Linked DNA regions of Sphaerotilus microaerophilus. The protein of the gene in region 2 interacts with the protein of the main gene of each other region in a pairwise test. Links are inferred from orthologs where the notes say so. Each region holds a gene or a part of one and is shown on either strand. Other genes may lie near its edges. The genes, in order: NGK70_RS12720 and NGK70_RS10745.

Region 1 (3,244 bases), 450 kb from region 2 along the record:
GGCGGCTCAACGCCTCGTCGAGGGTGCACAGGCTGATGGCCAACAGCAGGCGGGACTGCTGGGCCATTGGCAACAGCAGATCGACATCGCGCAGCACGCCGGTCGAGCGGGTGACGATCACGACCGGGTTGCCGCAGTCATGCAGCAGTTGCAGGATGCCGCGCGTGAGGCGCTGCGTGCGCTCGGCATGCTGGTAGGCGTCGGCGGTGGTGCCGAGCTGGATCGGCTTCACCTGGTAGCGGGGCTGGCGCAGCTCGTCGCGCAACTGCTCGGCGGCGTTCACCTTGGCGTACACGCGGGTGGAGACTGATGGGCAGCCCTGGCAGCCGAGCGTACAGCCCCGGTAGGGATTGACCGCCAAGCTGCCGCGCAGGCCCTCCCAGTCGTTGATCCTCAGCAGGCTCTGGCAGGGCTCGCCGATGACCTCGAAGGTCGGTTCGGGCGGTGACAGGGCATCCGCTGTGCTCGCCGGTGTCGCCGAGCGGGTGGGCCACGCTCGCTCGCGGACGACGGGGACCCGCGGGGGCTGGCGCTGTGGCGGCGGTGGCGAGGGCCATGCCGGCGTGCCTGGCAATGCGGGCAGGGTGGGCGGCCGCTGGAGCCGCTGCGGCGCTTCCGAGGTCGGTGTGCGCAGTCGGCCCGGACGCCTGCGCTGCGGGCCGGTGGTGACCACGAGGTCGTCGAACAGGGCGAGGCTGCCAGCCAGCAGGGCCGTGTCGCCGGGAGCCGCCGCGAGTGGCATGGTCGAGGCATGGGACATGCCTCGAAGTGTGCCACAAAGACTGTATGCAAATACAGTCTTTTGAGACCGGCGCTCAGGCCTGACTGAGCTGCTCCAACGCCTCGCCGAGCTCCAGCCAGCGCAGCTCCAGTTGCTCGACCTCGTCTTCCAGCTGCTTCAGCCGCCGCCCCTGGTCGGCCCGCTCGGCGGGTGGCACGTCGGGCAGGCCGAGGCCCTCCAGCAGGCGGGCCTGTTCGGCCTGGGCTGCGGTGAGCCGTTGCTCGATCTGCGCCTGTTCCTTCTTGAGCGGCCGGGCTTGCGCCTCCACCTTCTGGCGCGCCGCCGCCTGGGCCTTGCGCTCCTCCCGGCGGTTGGCTGCGCTGGGCTCGGTGCCCGGTGCGCTGGCGGTGCCGGCCGGCGCGCTGGCCGCCTCCCGTGCCGCACGGGCGGTCTCACGGCTCTGTTCGAGCAGCCACTTCTGGTAGTCGTCCAGGTCGCCGTCGAAGGGCTCGACGCGGCCCTTGGCGACCAGCCAGAACTCGTCGCAGACCTCGCGCAGCAGGGCGCGGTCGTGGCTGACGAGCATCACGCTGCCTTCGTACTCGTTGAGCGCCATCGACAGCGCCTCGCGGGTGGCGAGGTCGAGGTGGTTGGTCGGCTCGTCGAGCAGCAGCAGGTTGGGGCGCTGCCAGACCAGCATGGCCAGCACCAACCGCGCCTTTTCGCCGCCGGAGAGGCTGCCTACCGCCTGGCCGACCATCTCGCCGGTGAAGCGGAAGCGCCCGAGGAAGTCGCGCAGTTCCTGCTCGCGCGCCTGCGGCGACACCTCCTTGGCCAGGCGGATCATGTGCGCCAGTGGCCCCTCATCGGGGCGCAGCACGTCCATCTCCTGCTGGGCGAAGTAGCCTATCGCCAGGCCCTTGCCCTCCTGGATGCGCCCGCCCAGGGCCGGCTGCATGCGCGCCAGGGTCTTGACCAGGGTGGACTTGCCCTGGCCGTTGGCACCCAGGACGCCGATGCGCTGGCCGGGCAGCACGGACTTGGAGATGTCATTGACGATGACGGTCTCGCTGCCATCGTCCGCCCGGTACCCGACTGCTACATCGCTGAGCACCAGCATCGGGTTGGGCAGGCTGGCGGGCTCGCGGAACTCGAACTCGAAGTCCGCGCTGGTCAGCACCGGTGCGAGCTTCTCCATGCGCGCCAGTGCCTTGACGCGACTCTGCGCCTGCTTGGCCTTGGTGGCCTTGGCCTTGAAGCGGTCGATGAAGCGCTGCAGCTGGGCGATCTTTTCCTGCTGGCGGCCGAAGGCGGCCTGCTGCTGCGTCATGCGCTCGGCGCGCATGCTCTCGAAGGTGGTGTAGTTGCCGCCGTAGCGGGTCAGTCCGGCGTCTTCCAGGTGCAGCGTGACGCGGGTGATCGCATCCAGGAACTCGCGGTCGTGGCTGATGACGAGCATCGTGCCCTCGTAGCGCTGCAGCCAGGCTTCGAGCCAGACCAGGGCGTCCAGATCCAGGTGGTTGGTGGGCTCGTCGAGCAGCAGCAGGTCGCTGGGGCACATCAGTGCGCGGGCGAGTTGCAGGCGCATGCGCCAGCCGCCGGAGAAGCTGTTCACCGGCGCATCCAGCTTGGCAACCGGGAAACCCAGGCCGAGCAGCAGCGCCTGCGCGCGCGCCTTGGCGTCGAAGCCGCCGGCCTCGGCCAGCGTGCTGTGCGCCTCGGCGATTGCATGGCCGTCGCCACCGGCTTCGGCCGCCGCGACCGCCGCACGGGCGGCCACCAGGGGCGTGTCGCCGTCGAGCACGAAGTCGGTGGCGCCCTGGTCGGTCTCGGGCATCGACTGGGCCACTTCGGCCAGCCGCCAGCGCGGCGGCATCTCGACGTCGCCGCCATCGGCGTGCAGCCGGCCGGTCAACAGGGCGAAGAGGGAGGACTTGCCGGCACCATTGCGGCCGACCAGGCTCGCCTTCTCGCCGGGTTGGAGGGTGACGCTGGCGCCGTCGAGCACCAGCTTGCTGCCGCGGCGCAGGGAGAGATTCTTGAGTTGGAGCATGTCTGAGGGGCGCCCCCTGACGGGACGCAGGCGCGCAGTGTAGAGACTGCGCGGGCCGCCCCGGCGGCCACGGCACTGGACCAGCGGTTCAACGGGCCGCGGAGGTGCTGCCCGCGGGGGCCGGCGCGGCCGTTGCGGTCGTCGGTACCGTCGATGGCGTGGGCGCTGGGCTGGGCGCCTCCAGCAGGCGTTGGGCGGCGATGGCCCGGCCCAGCTCGATCACCGCCATCGCGTAGTAGGCCGACCAGTTGTAGCGGGTCACGACCCAGAAGTTCTCGGTGCCGGCCACGTAGCTGGGCGCGGCCGTGCCGTTGTGCAGCTGCACCAGGGCCAACCGGCCGTCGCCCGCGGGGGCACGCTCCAGCACGGCGCCCAGGGCCTGCATCTGCGAGGCGCTGAAGGTCGGACGGATGTCCGGGGCCAGCAGCGTGGCCAGTGCCGTGCCGTCGGCCGGCGGTTTCACGCTCAGA
Region 2 (3,696 bases):
GCTGGCCTGGATCGATGCAGGCGCCACCGCCAGCTATGGCAGCGTCAGCGAGCCCTGCAACCACACGCAGAAGTTTCCCCACCCCCAGCTCGCGCTGCTGCACTACCTGCAGGGCAGCACGGTGCTGGAGGCCTACTGGAAGAGCGTGAAGTGGCCGCAGCAGGGGGTCTTCATCGGCGAGCCGCTGGCCGCCCCGTTTGCCCAGCGCTGAGGCTCCTTGGCGGGATTTCCGCCGCCGAGGCTGGCGCTGCTGCGGGTTTCTCCCAGGTCGCCTTTGCGGCGCGCCAAAGACCGGTGACAGGCCTGTGAAAGCCTGGCAATGCTAAATTCATGGTCTTGATTCTGTAGGTCCTTCCCGTCCCCTTCTCTGGCAACAGTCAAGCCGGGTCGCAATCCGCTAGCCGGTCCAGCCGTGTCGCGGAAGGTTGTTCAACCCATCGGAGTCCTGGATACCGGGACGCAAGGTGAGCGAAAGATGATGCAGCAACACAGGTCGAACTCGCACCTCTTCGGCGGCAATGCGCCTTATGTCGAAGAGATGTACGAGGCGTACCTCGACAACCCGGGCTCCGTGCCCGACAACTGGCGCGACTACTTCGATGCGCTGCAGAACGTTCCCGCCGTCGATGGGAGCGATTCCCGCGACGTCGCGCACGCGCCGGTCATCGAGTCCTTTGCGCAGCGTGCCAAGGCCAACGCCTTTGCCAACAAGGCCAGTTCGGCCGATCTGGCGGTCGCACGCAAGCAGGTCCACGTTCAGTCCCTGATCGCGGCCTACCGCAACGTCGGTCAGCGCTGGGCCGACCTCGATCCGCTCAAGCGCACCGAACGTCCCAAGATCCCCGAACTCGAACCGGCGTTCTACGACCTGTCCGAGTCGGACATGGACATCACCTTCTCGGCGGCGAACACCTACTTCACCAAGGCCGAGAACATGACCCTGCGCGAGATCGTGCAGGCGCTGCGGGAGACCTACTGCAGCACGATCGGCGCCGAGTTCATGCACATCACCGACCAGACGCAAAAGCGCTGGTGGCAGCAGAAACTCGAAAGCATCCGCTCCAAGCCGAGCTTCAACGCCGAACAGAAGAAGCACATCCTCGACCGCCTGACGGCTGCCGAGGGCCTGGAACGCTTCCTGCATACCAAGTACGTCGGCCAGAAGCGCTTCTCGCTCGAAGGCGGCGAGAGCTTCATCGCCGCGATGGACGAGCTGGTCCAGCGCGCCGGCGAGAAGGGCGTGCAGGAAATCGTCATCGGCATGGCCCACCGTGGCCGCCTGAACGTGCTGGTCAACACCCTGGGCAAGATGCCCGCGGACCTGTTTGCCGAGTTCGACCACACCGCGCCGGAAGACCTGCCTGCCGGTGACGTGAAGTACCACCAGGGCTTCAGCTCCGACATCGCCACTGCGGGCGGCCCGGTCCACCTGAGCCTGGCGTTCAACCCCTCGCACCTGGAAATCGTCAACCCGGTGGTCGAAGGCTCGGTGCGTGCGCGCATGGACCGCCGTGGCGACACCAAGGGCCTGCAGGTGCTGCCGGTGCTGGTGCACGGCGACTCGGCCTTCGGCGGCCAGGGCGTGAACCAGGAAACGCTGATGCTGTCGGAGACCCGCGGGTACTCCACCGGCGGCACGGTGCACCTGATCATCAACAACCAGATCGGCTTCACCACCTCCGACCCGCGCGACCTGCGCTCCACGCTGTACTGCACCGACATCGTCAAGATGATCGAGTCGCCGGTGCTGCACGTGAACGGCGACGACCCGGAGGCCGTCGTGCTGGCCACCCAGCTGGCGCTGGAATTCCGCCTGACCTTCCAGAAGGATGTCGTGGTCGACATCATCTGCTTCCGCAAGCTGGGCCACAACGAGCAGGACACCCCCGCGCTGACCCAGCCGCTGATGTACAAGAAGATCGGCGCGCACCCTGGCACGCGCAGGCTCTACGCCGACCGGCTGTCCGCCCAGGGCATGGGCGAGACGCTGGGTGACGACATGGTCAAGGCCTTCCGTGCCGCCATGGACGCCGGCCGCCACACCGTCGACCCGGTGCTGAGCAACTTCAAGAGCAAGTTCGCGGTCGACTGGCAGCCCTTCCTCGGCAAGAAGTGGACCGACTCCGCCGACACCGCAATCCCGCTCACCGAGTGGAAGCGCCTGGCCGAGCACATGACCACGATCCCCGCCAGCGTCAATCCGCACCCGCTGGTCAAGAAGGTCTACGACGATCGCGCTGCGATGGGCCGTGGCGAGATCAACGTCGATTGGGGCATGGGCGAGCACATGGCCTTCGCCTCGCTGGTGGCGGCCGGTTACCCGGTGCGCCTGTCCGGCGAGGACTGCGGCCGCGGCACCTTCACGCACCGCCATGCGGTCATCCATGACCAGAAGCGCGAGAAGTGGGACGAGGGCACCTACATCCCGCTGCAGCACGTGGCCGACGGCCAGGCGCAGTTCACCGTCATCGACTCCATCCTGTCCGAAGAGGCGGTGCTGGGCTTCGAGTACGGCTACGCCTCGGCCGAGCCGAACACGCTGACCATCTGGGAAGCCCAGTTCGGTGACTTCGCCAACGGCGCGCAGGTCGTGATCGACCAGTTCATCGCTTCGGGTGAAGTGAAGTGGGGCCGCGTCAACGGCCTGACGCTGATGCTGCCGCACGGCTACGAAGGCCAGGGCCCCGAGCACAGCTCGGCCCGCCTGGAGCGCTTCATGCAGCTGGCCGCCGACACCAACATGCAGATTGTGCAGCCGACCTCGGCCAGCCAGATCTTCCATGTGCTGCGCCGCCAGATGGTGCGCCCGCTGCGCAAGCCGCTGGTGATCTTCACGCCCAAGTCCCTGCTGCGCAACAAGGACGCGACCTCTCCGGTGACCGACTTCACCAAGGGCGAGTTCCGCACCGTGATCGGCGAGCAGAAGGCGGAGATCGACGCCGCCAAGGTCAAGCGCGTGATCGCCTGCTCGGGCAAGGTCTACTACGACCTGGTCAAGAAGCGCGAGGAGAAGAAGTCCAACGACGTGGCCGTGATTCGCGTCGAGCAGCTCTATCCCTTCCCGCACAAGGCCTTCGCCGCCGAGCTGAAGAAGTACCCCAACGCGACCGAGATCGTGTGGTGCCAGGACGAGCCGCAGAACCAGGGTTCCTGGTTCTTCGTGCAGCACTACATCCACGAGAACATGGTCGAAGGCCAGAAGCTCGGTTACGCCGGCCGTCCGTCGTCGGCCTCGCCGGCGGTGGGTTACGCGCACCTGCACCAGGAGCAGCAGAAGGCGCTGCTGGACCAGGCCTACGGCAAGCTCAAGGGATTTGTCCTGAGCAAGTGATGCGCCCAGGTTGGGCCGGCGCTCGCTGCGCGCCGTCGGCCCGGCTCTCGTGCGGCTTGTCCAGGATGAACCCGTGGGCGGCCGCTACGCGCGGCGCGTCGACCAACCGACGCACTGAACAGACAAGAGAAGCAACATGGCTATCGTAGAAGTCAAGGTCCCCCAGCTGTCCGAATCGGTCGCCGAAGCGACCCTGCTGCAGTGGAAGAAGAAGCCCGGCGAAGCCGTGGCGATGGACGAGATCCTGATCGAGATCGAGACCGACAAGGTTGTCCTCGAAGTGCCCGCGCCGGCTGCCGGCGTGATGGCCGAGCACGTCGTCGCTGACGGCGGCACCGTGGTCAGCGACCAGGTGATCGCCCGCA

Evidence for each region.
Region 1: the proteins of NGK70_RS10745 (region 2) and NGK70_RS12720 interact in binary tests that used the Escherichia coli proteins (3 or more experiments, as listed by UniProt). The link is inferred for Sphaerotilus microaerophilus from one-to-one orthologs.

What each region holds. Positions count from the first base shown.
Region 1 is NZ_AP025730.1:2,925,889-2,929,132, forward strand. Bases 296-3,229 are described here. They hold NGK70_RS12720 (ABC-F family ATP-binding cassette domain-containing protein), read right to left. Parts: upstream 2,775-3,229; coding sequence 816-2,774; downstream 296-815. Other genes in these bases: NGK70_RS12715 (radical SAM protein), read right to left, coding at 296-760; mltB (lytic murein transglycosylase B), read right to left, coding at 2,863-3,229. Also shown: more of NGK70_RS12715, read right to left, coding at 1-295; more of mltB, read right to left, coding at 3,230-3,244. UniProt on the Escherichia coli protein: Genetic data indicate it may be involved in ribosome assembly or function.
Region 2 is NZ_AP025730.1:2,478,520-2,482,215, forward strand. The notes cover bases 146-3,531. They hold NGK70_RS10745 (2-oxoglutarate dehydrogenase E1 component), read left to right. Parts: upstream 146-475; coding sequence 476-3,331; downstream 3,332-3,531. Other genes in these bases: NGK70_RS10740 (TIGR03790 family protein), read left to right, coding at 146-211; odhB (2-oxoglutarate dehydrogenase complex dihydrolipoyllysine-residue succinyltransferase), read left to right, coding at 3,468-3,531. In the rest of the region: more of NGK70_RS10740, read left to right, coding at 1-145; more of odhB, read left to right, coding at 3,532-3,696. UniProt on the Escherichia coli protein: E1 component of the 2-oxoglutarate dehydrogenase (OGDH) complex which catalyzes the decarboxylation of 2-oxoglutarate, the first step in the conversion of 2-oxoglutarate to succinyl-CoA and CO(2).